3 regions of the Variovorax nivicola genome follow, and region 1 is predicted to be linked to each of the others. Evidence: predicted binding sites of a transcription regulator. Region 1 holds the regulator's gene; each other region holds the start of a gene.

Region 1 (2,262 bases):
CGCGTCGAAATTGCGCGCGCGCTGGCTACGCAGCCACGCTTCATCCTGCTGGACGAGCCCTTCGCCGGCATCGACCCGATCGCGGTGATCGAAATCCAGCGGATCATCAGTTTCCTGAAGGAGCGCGGCATCGGCGTGCTCATCACTGACCACAACGTGCGTGAAACGCTGGGCATCTGCGATCACGCGTTCATCATCAGCGACGGGCATGTGCTGGCACAAGGCACACCCTCGGAGATCGTCGACAACGCCGAAGTACGCAGGGTGTACTTGGGCGAACACTTCCGCATGTAAGGGCGGGAGCGGTTCCCATGAAGCAAGGGCTATCCCTTCGCGTCTCGCAGCATCTGGCGCTGACGCCGCAGCTGCAGCAGTCGATCAGGCTGCTCCAACTCTCCACGCTCGAACTGAGCCAGGAGGTGGAGCAGATGCTCGACGAGAACCCGTTCCTCGAGCGCACCGCGGAAGAAGCGGCGCGCGAGGAGTTCGGGCTCGACACGGCCGATGCCCCGGTACCGCGCGATGACGGCGGTGATAGCGGCGACGGCGAGAGCGACTTCGCTTCGCCCGCCGCCAGCGCGTCCACTGCTTCCACCGAAACCAGCACCACCACCACGGCCGACACCGACGGCCCCGCCGCCGAAATCGCCGAGCGCGAGCCCGACTGGGAAGGCGACGGCACCGTCGACATGGCGCCCGACGACAGCGAATGGGGCAGCGACGCGCCTGCGCGCCAGAACAACCTGGGCGACGACGAACGCGCCGACGCCACCGAACTCGCGCGCAGCCAGGAATCGCTGCAGTCCTTCCTGCACCGCCAGGCGCTGAGCCTGCGCCTGAACGAAAACGACAGCGCCGCGCTGCGCTTTCTCATCGAATCGCTCAACGACGACGGCTACCTCGAAGACTCGCTGCCCGCGCTGGCCTCGGGCCTGGCCGGCGACGACAACGACCAGTTCGACGACCTCGTGCACCACTTTCAGGTGGCGCTCGGCCTGCTGCAGAGCCTGGAGCCCGCCGGCGTCGGCGCGCGCGACCTAGGCGAATGCCTGGGCATCCAGCTGCGCGCCCTGGCCCGCGAGGACGAGACCGAGCAAGAGGAGCTGGTCCGCAAGATCGCCATTGCCATCTGCAAGCAGCCAATGGAGCTGCTTGCGCGCCGCGACTTCAAGCGCCTGGCCACGCTCACCCGCAGCAATGAGGAACTGGTGCGCTCGGCGCTGCAGATCATTGCGCGGCTCGAGCCCAAGCCGGGCCGGCGCTTCGTGGACGTCGAGCGCAACATCGTCATTCCCGACGTGATCGTCACCAAGACGGGCCGCGGCACCAACGTGAAGTTCCGCGTCATGCTGAACCCCGAGGTCATGCCACGCCTGCGCGTGCACGACATCTACGCCGGCGCGCTCAAGTCGCACAAGGGCGAAGGCAGTCAGGCGCTGTCGCAGCGGCTGCAGGAGGCGCGCTGGTTCATCAAGAACATCCAGCAGCGCTTCGACACCATCCTGCGCGTGAGCAACGCCATCGTCGAGCGGCAGAAGAGCTACTTCGTGCACGGCGAACTCGCGATGCGGCCGCTGGTGCTGCGCGAGATTGCCGACGAACTGGGCCTGCACGAATCGACCATCTCGCGCGTGACCACCGCCAAGTACATGGCCACGCCCTTCGGCACGGTCGAGCTCAAGTACTTCTTCGGCTCGGCACTGGGTACCGAGACCGGCGGCAATGCGTCGAGCACCGCGGTGCGCGCGCTGATCAAGCAGTTCGTCAGCTCGGAGAGCATCAAGAAGCCGCTGTCGGACAGCCAGATCTCCGAGATGCTGAAGGAGCAGGGCATCGAGTGCGCGCGCCGCACCGTGGCCAAGTACCGCGAGGCGCTGCGCATCGCGCCCGCCAACCTTCGCAAGGCCCTGTAGAAAGCCACCGATGACCCGTCGCCTGCTGTCGCTTTCGCGTTGTGGGCACTGGGTTTTCGTCATGGCGGCGGTCTTGCTGTTCGCCGGCTGCGCCACATTGCCCGACGAGGCGCCGCGACCGCCCACCAAGGCCATGGCCGTCTCGGCCGACACCGCCCTCGGCAAGATCGCGCTGGCCTCGCAGCCCGACCCCGACCTGAGCGGCTTCCGCCTCATGCCCGGCGGCGACTTCGCCTTCGACACCCGCATCCAGCTGGCCCGCCGCGCGCAGCGCACGCTCGACGTGCAGTACTACCAGATCGAGAACGACGAGACCGGCCGCTACCTGCTGCGCACCCTGCGCGACGCC
Region 2 (2,262 bases), on a different contig from region 1:
CTGGCTGAGCGGCACGTCGGCTGGGGCGGAGGTGTTGCCGCGCCGGCGGATGCGTTCGAGCTCGGCCACTTCGGCATCGGGCTGGCTGTTGCGCCAGAGCGCGAGCACTGCCTCGCCGGAGAAATCGGTGAACACCTGAAAGCAGCGCTCCTGCGATTCGATCAGGTGCAGCCACTGCAGGCGCTGCGCCTCGTCGCTGCGGCCCAGCGCCAGCGCGGCAGAGCCGAAGGCGCGCTCCTGGCCGGCGAATTCCTTGCCCTGCATGAAGTTGAACATCGCGACCAGCAGGCGCGAGATCTCGGGGTCGGTGGCGCCGTCGGCCGCTTCGAACACCACCGACAGCAGGCCGGCGACGAGCTTGGCGAAGGCGGCGGTGGACTGCGCCGCCTTCAGCTCGAGCGCATCGACGCGGTGGCGCAGGCCGGGCAGGGCGTCCAGGCCCGGGAGCACCCAGGCGATGCGGCTGAACAGGCGCGCGCTGTTGCCGGCGCCCGCGCCGCGGTGGTTGTCGGCCTCGAGCTGGTCGAAGCCGGCGCGCACCTCTTGCTCGAGCGCAATGCATTCGGCGATCTGCGGGCCGCGCTGGTCGGCGAAGCGGGCGCCGCGCGAGGTGAGGAACATGTTCGACATGCCCCGCTCGCGCTGCAGCGCGTGGACGAGGCGGCCGATCAGGCTCACCAGTTCGCTGGTGCGGGCGAGCTGATCCAGCTCGTCGATTTCGCAGCGGCGGGCAGCGATCAGAAAACTCAGTCCGGATTTCATGGTGGGAGGGCGCGGGGCTCTGGCACGGTCAACGCAACATCCGTGCCTCGGGGCGTGGAGAGCGCCGCCGTTTGCCCCTTCGCGGGTGCCGGCGGAGGGCGCCGCCTACACTCGGCGGCATGCTCTTGTTGGGAATCGAATCATCCTGCGATGAAACCGGCGTGGCGCTGGTCGAATCGCACGGCAACGCGCTGCCGCTGCTGCTTTCGCACGCGCTGCACAGCCAGATCGCCATGCACCAGGCCTACGGCGGCGTGGTGCCTGAACTGGCCAGCCGCGATCACATCCGCCGTGTGCTGCCGTTGACCGAAGCCGTCATGGCCGAAGCCGGCCGCTCGCTGGGCGAGATCGACGTGGTGGCCTACACGCGCGGACCGGGCCTGGCGGGCGCGCTGCTGGTGGGCGCCGGCGTGGCCTGTGCGCTGGGCGTGGCGCTGGGCAAGCCGGTACTGGGGGTGCATCACCTCGAAGGGCATCTGCTGTCGCCGTTCCTGAGCGCCGATCCGCCGGAGTTTCCGTTCGTCGCGCTACTCGTGTCGGGCGGCCACACCCAGCTGATGCGGGTGGACGGCGTGGGCCGCTACGAACTGCTCGGCGAGACCATCGACGACGCTGCAGGCGAGGCCTTCGACAAGAGCGCCAAGCTCATGGGCCTGCCGTACCCCGGCGGGCCGTGGCTCGCGAAGCTGGCCGAAGGCGGCAACGCTACGGCCTTCAAGCTACCACGCCCGCTGCTGCACAGCGGCGATCTCGATTTTTCCTTTGCCGGCCTGAAGACGGCCGTGCTCACGCAGGCCAAGAAGCTTGGCGACCAACTCGAAGCCAACAAGGCCGACCTGGCAGCGTCCACGCAGGCGGCCATCGTCGAGGTGCTGCTGAAGAAGTCGCTTGCCGCGCTCGACCAGACCGGGCTCAAGCGACTGGTGGTGGCAGGCGGAGTGGGGGCCAACAGGAATCTGCGCGAACAGCTGAACGCTGCGTGCGCGAAGCGCAAGGTGCGCGTGCACTACCCGGAGCTGCACCTGTGCACCGACAACGGCGCGATGATTGCCATGGCTGCGGCGATGCGGCTGCAGTCGGGGCTGTCGCAAGCGAGCGAGCGCTATGCCTTCGACGTCAGGCCGCGATGGCCCATGGCTTCGCTGTCGCCGTCAGCTGAGGCTTCGCTACCGGAGACTGCGTAAGCAGTTGCTTTGATCGGCCGATTGCCGGCAGCGGCAGCACGTCCAGCACATTGCGCCACAGCTGGCGCCACTGCGGCCAGTCGTGGCCACCCTCGGTCGTGAAGACGCGCCCTGGCGGCAGGGCGTCGGCCAGCAGCTTGTGGTTGCTGGCAAAGCGGTCGTCGAGCCCGAAGCCCAGGTACAGCGGTGGCAGGTTCTGCGACGGCTGGGCTTCCAGGTACTGCTGGAAGAAGGGCCAGAGCTTGCGATCGGGCTCTTCGTCGGGCTGCGGCCCGGTGGGTGCCTGCCAGGCGCGCAGGCCGCCGGCTTTCTTGAT
Region 3 (2,262 bases), on a different contig from region 1:
TTGACGAAGATGGCGCCCGCCACGCCGCCCACCACCAGCGCGCCCAGCGGGTGCATCAGGTCGGAGCCGGCACACACGGCCACAAGCCCCGCGAGCGGGCCGTTGTAGACGAAGCCCGGGTCGTTCTTGCCCATGGCCAGCGCCACCAGCGTGCCGCCGACCATTGCCATCAGCGAGTTGACGGCCACCAGGCCCGAGATCTTGTCGATGCTCTGCGCGCTCATCACGTTGAAGCCGAACCAGCCCACGCACAGCACCCACGCGCCCAGCGCCAGGAACGGAATGTTCGACGGCGGATGCGCACTCAGCGAGCCGTCGCCCCGGTAGCGGTTGCGCCGCGCGCCCAGCAGTAGCACCGCGGGCAACGCCAGCCAGCCGCCCACCGCGTGCACCACCACCGAGCCCGCGAAGTCGTGGAATTCGTGGCCGGTGAGCGAGGCGATCCAGCCTTGGATGCCGAAGTGCTTGTTCCACGCGATGCCCTCGTACAGCGGGTAGACGAAGCCGACGATCACCGCCGTGGCGATCAGCTGCGGCCAGAACTTGGCGCGCTCGGCAATGCCGCCCGAAATGATGGCCGGAATGGCCGCCGCGAAGGTGAGCAAAAAGAAGAACTTCACCAGCTCGTAGCCGCTTCTTGCCGACAGTTCGGTGGCGCTCACGAAGAAATGCGTGCCGTAGGCCACGCCATAGCCCACCAGGAAATACACGATGGTCGACACCGAGAAGTCGACCAAGATCTTCACCAGCGCATTGACCTGGTTCTTCTTGCGCACTGTCCCCAGTTCGAGAAAGGCAAAACCGGCGTGCATGGCCAGGACCATGACGGCGCCGAGAAGGATGAACAGCGCGTCTGCGCCCTGTTTGAGTGCGTCCATTGGAGCTTCTTGCTGATTTTTGGTTTGAATTGGTGCGCCGCACCCGAATCACCCGGAGCGGCGGGCCAATGAAGCAAAAATGGTGCCAAAAGCTCTTCTATGGTGCGCAATGAACCAATAGCGGGCTCCGGCTAGCCCGCCATGCACCGGATCAGCCCGCGCCGGCGCGCAGCGCGTCCCGGTAGCGGCGGCTGCAGGGCACGGTGGTGCCGTCGTGCATGTGCAGCCGGGCGTCGCCGCCGTCCAGTGGCTCGATTTCCTTGATGCGCCCCAGGTTCACGGCGTGGCTGCGGTGCACGCGTACGAAGCGGGCGGGGTCGAGTTGAGTCAGGAAGTCGGTCAGCGTGGCGCGCAGCAGGTAGTCGTGGCCGTTGACGTGCAGGCCAACGTAGTTGCCTTCGGCCTGCAGCCAGTCGATGTCGGTGGCGGCGATGAGGAATTCGCGGCGCAGCTTGCGCACCAGAAAGCGCTCGGGGCGTGCAGGCTGCGAAGGCGGGGTATCGGGTTCGGAGGGTTCGACCGCCTCCGGTTCCGCCGGAGCCTCCGGCGCATCGAGCACCCGCGCCTCCCCCTGCAGCCGGAGCATGAAAAGCCGGTAGGCCCAGATGCCGAAGACGATGCTCACGTACACCCGCACGTCCTTCAGGTACTCGTAGCCCCACTGGCCGACCCAGCCGCCGAAGTCGTAGCGCTCGCCAGCCACGGCATACACCAGCGCCCGCAGCCCGAACATGCCCACCACGTGGACCGCGCTGAACACCACGCTCGCCACCGCATGCCAGACCACGAAGCGCAGCACATGGCCGCGCACCAGCGGCGACAGCCGGCGCTCGACTGCAACCAGCGCCGGAACCAGCAGCAACAACACCAGGTGGCTCGATCCCTCCCAGGTCGCGACCTCCCAGTTGGCACGCGGCACGGCGCGCGTGCGCGCATCGATGATCGCCACCATCGTGCTGAACACGGCCTGCAGCGTCATCAGAACGATCCAGAAGGCCACCTCCACGTAGCGGCGGACCGGCTCGTAGCGCTCGTACAGGTTCTTGCGGGGGTCTCCCATGGCCGGGATTCTCCCGAAAACGGGCCTTGGGGCGGCGAATTTCGTCCCGTTTCGTCCCTCGGGGCTACCGCTCGTCACAAAGCGGGGGCGATCCATCCCCCCGGTGCGCCGGGCAAGGGTCATGAGGTCGAGCATCGCTGCTCCCAGCTTCGAGGAGTCTCCAGATGACCGCCCCAACCCTCCCGCCCGACCATCGCCGCCACGACATCGACGCCCTGCGCGCGCTGGCCTTCCTGTTCGTCATCCTCTATCACGTGGGCATGTACTACGTGGCCGACTGGCCCTGGCACCTCAAAAGCCCGCATGCAGCCGAATGGCTTCAGT

Evidence for each region. Region 1 encodes sigma-54, which starts transcription at its own class of promoters, with help from an activator protein. Its sites were predicted from a motif close to TGGCANGNAANCTGCTTT; they were not measured.
Region 2: the regulator sigma-54 is predicted to act here: its motif matches at 793-810, upstream of ACSFBF_RS27765 (nitrate- and nitrite sensing domain-containing protein).
Region 3: the regulator sigma-54 is predicted to act here: its motif matches at 949-966, upstream of ACSFBF_RS32755 (ammonium transporter).

Annotation. Positions count from the first base shown of each region.
Region 1 covers NZ_JBPJZK010000010.1:175,264-177,525, reverse strand. The annotation lists gene lptB (LPS export ABC transporter ATP-binding protein) at 1-294, shown strand, start outside; gene rpoN (RNA polymerase factor sigma-54) at 312-1,913, shown strand; gene ACSFBF_RS30405 (phospholipase D family protein) at 1,924-2,262, shown strand, end outside.
Region 2 covers NZ_JBPJZK010000008.1:189,040-191,301, reverse strand. The annotation lists gene ACSFBF_RS27765 (nitrate- and nitrite sensing domain-containing protein) at 1-762, opposite strand, end outside; gene tsaD (tRNA (adenosine(37)-N6)-threonylcarbamoyltransferase complex transferase subunit TsaD) at 882-1,946, shown strand; gene ACSFBF_RS27755 (alpha/beta hydrolase-fold protein) at 1,879-2,262, opposite strand, start outside.
Region 3 covers NZ_JBPJZK010000014.1:15,446-17,707, forward strand. The annotation lists gene ACSFBF_RS32755 (ammonium transporter) at 1-878, opposite strand, end outside; gene ACSFBF_RS32760 (LytTR family DNA-binding domain-containing protein) at 1,030-1,938, opposite strand; gene ACSFBF_RS32765 (acyltransferase family protein) at 2,103-2,262, shown strand, end outside.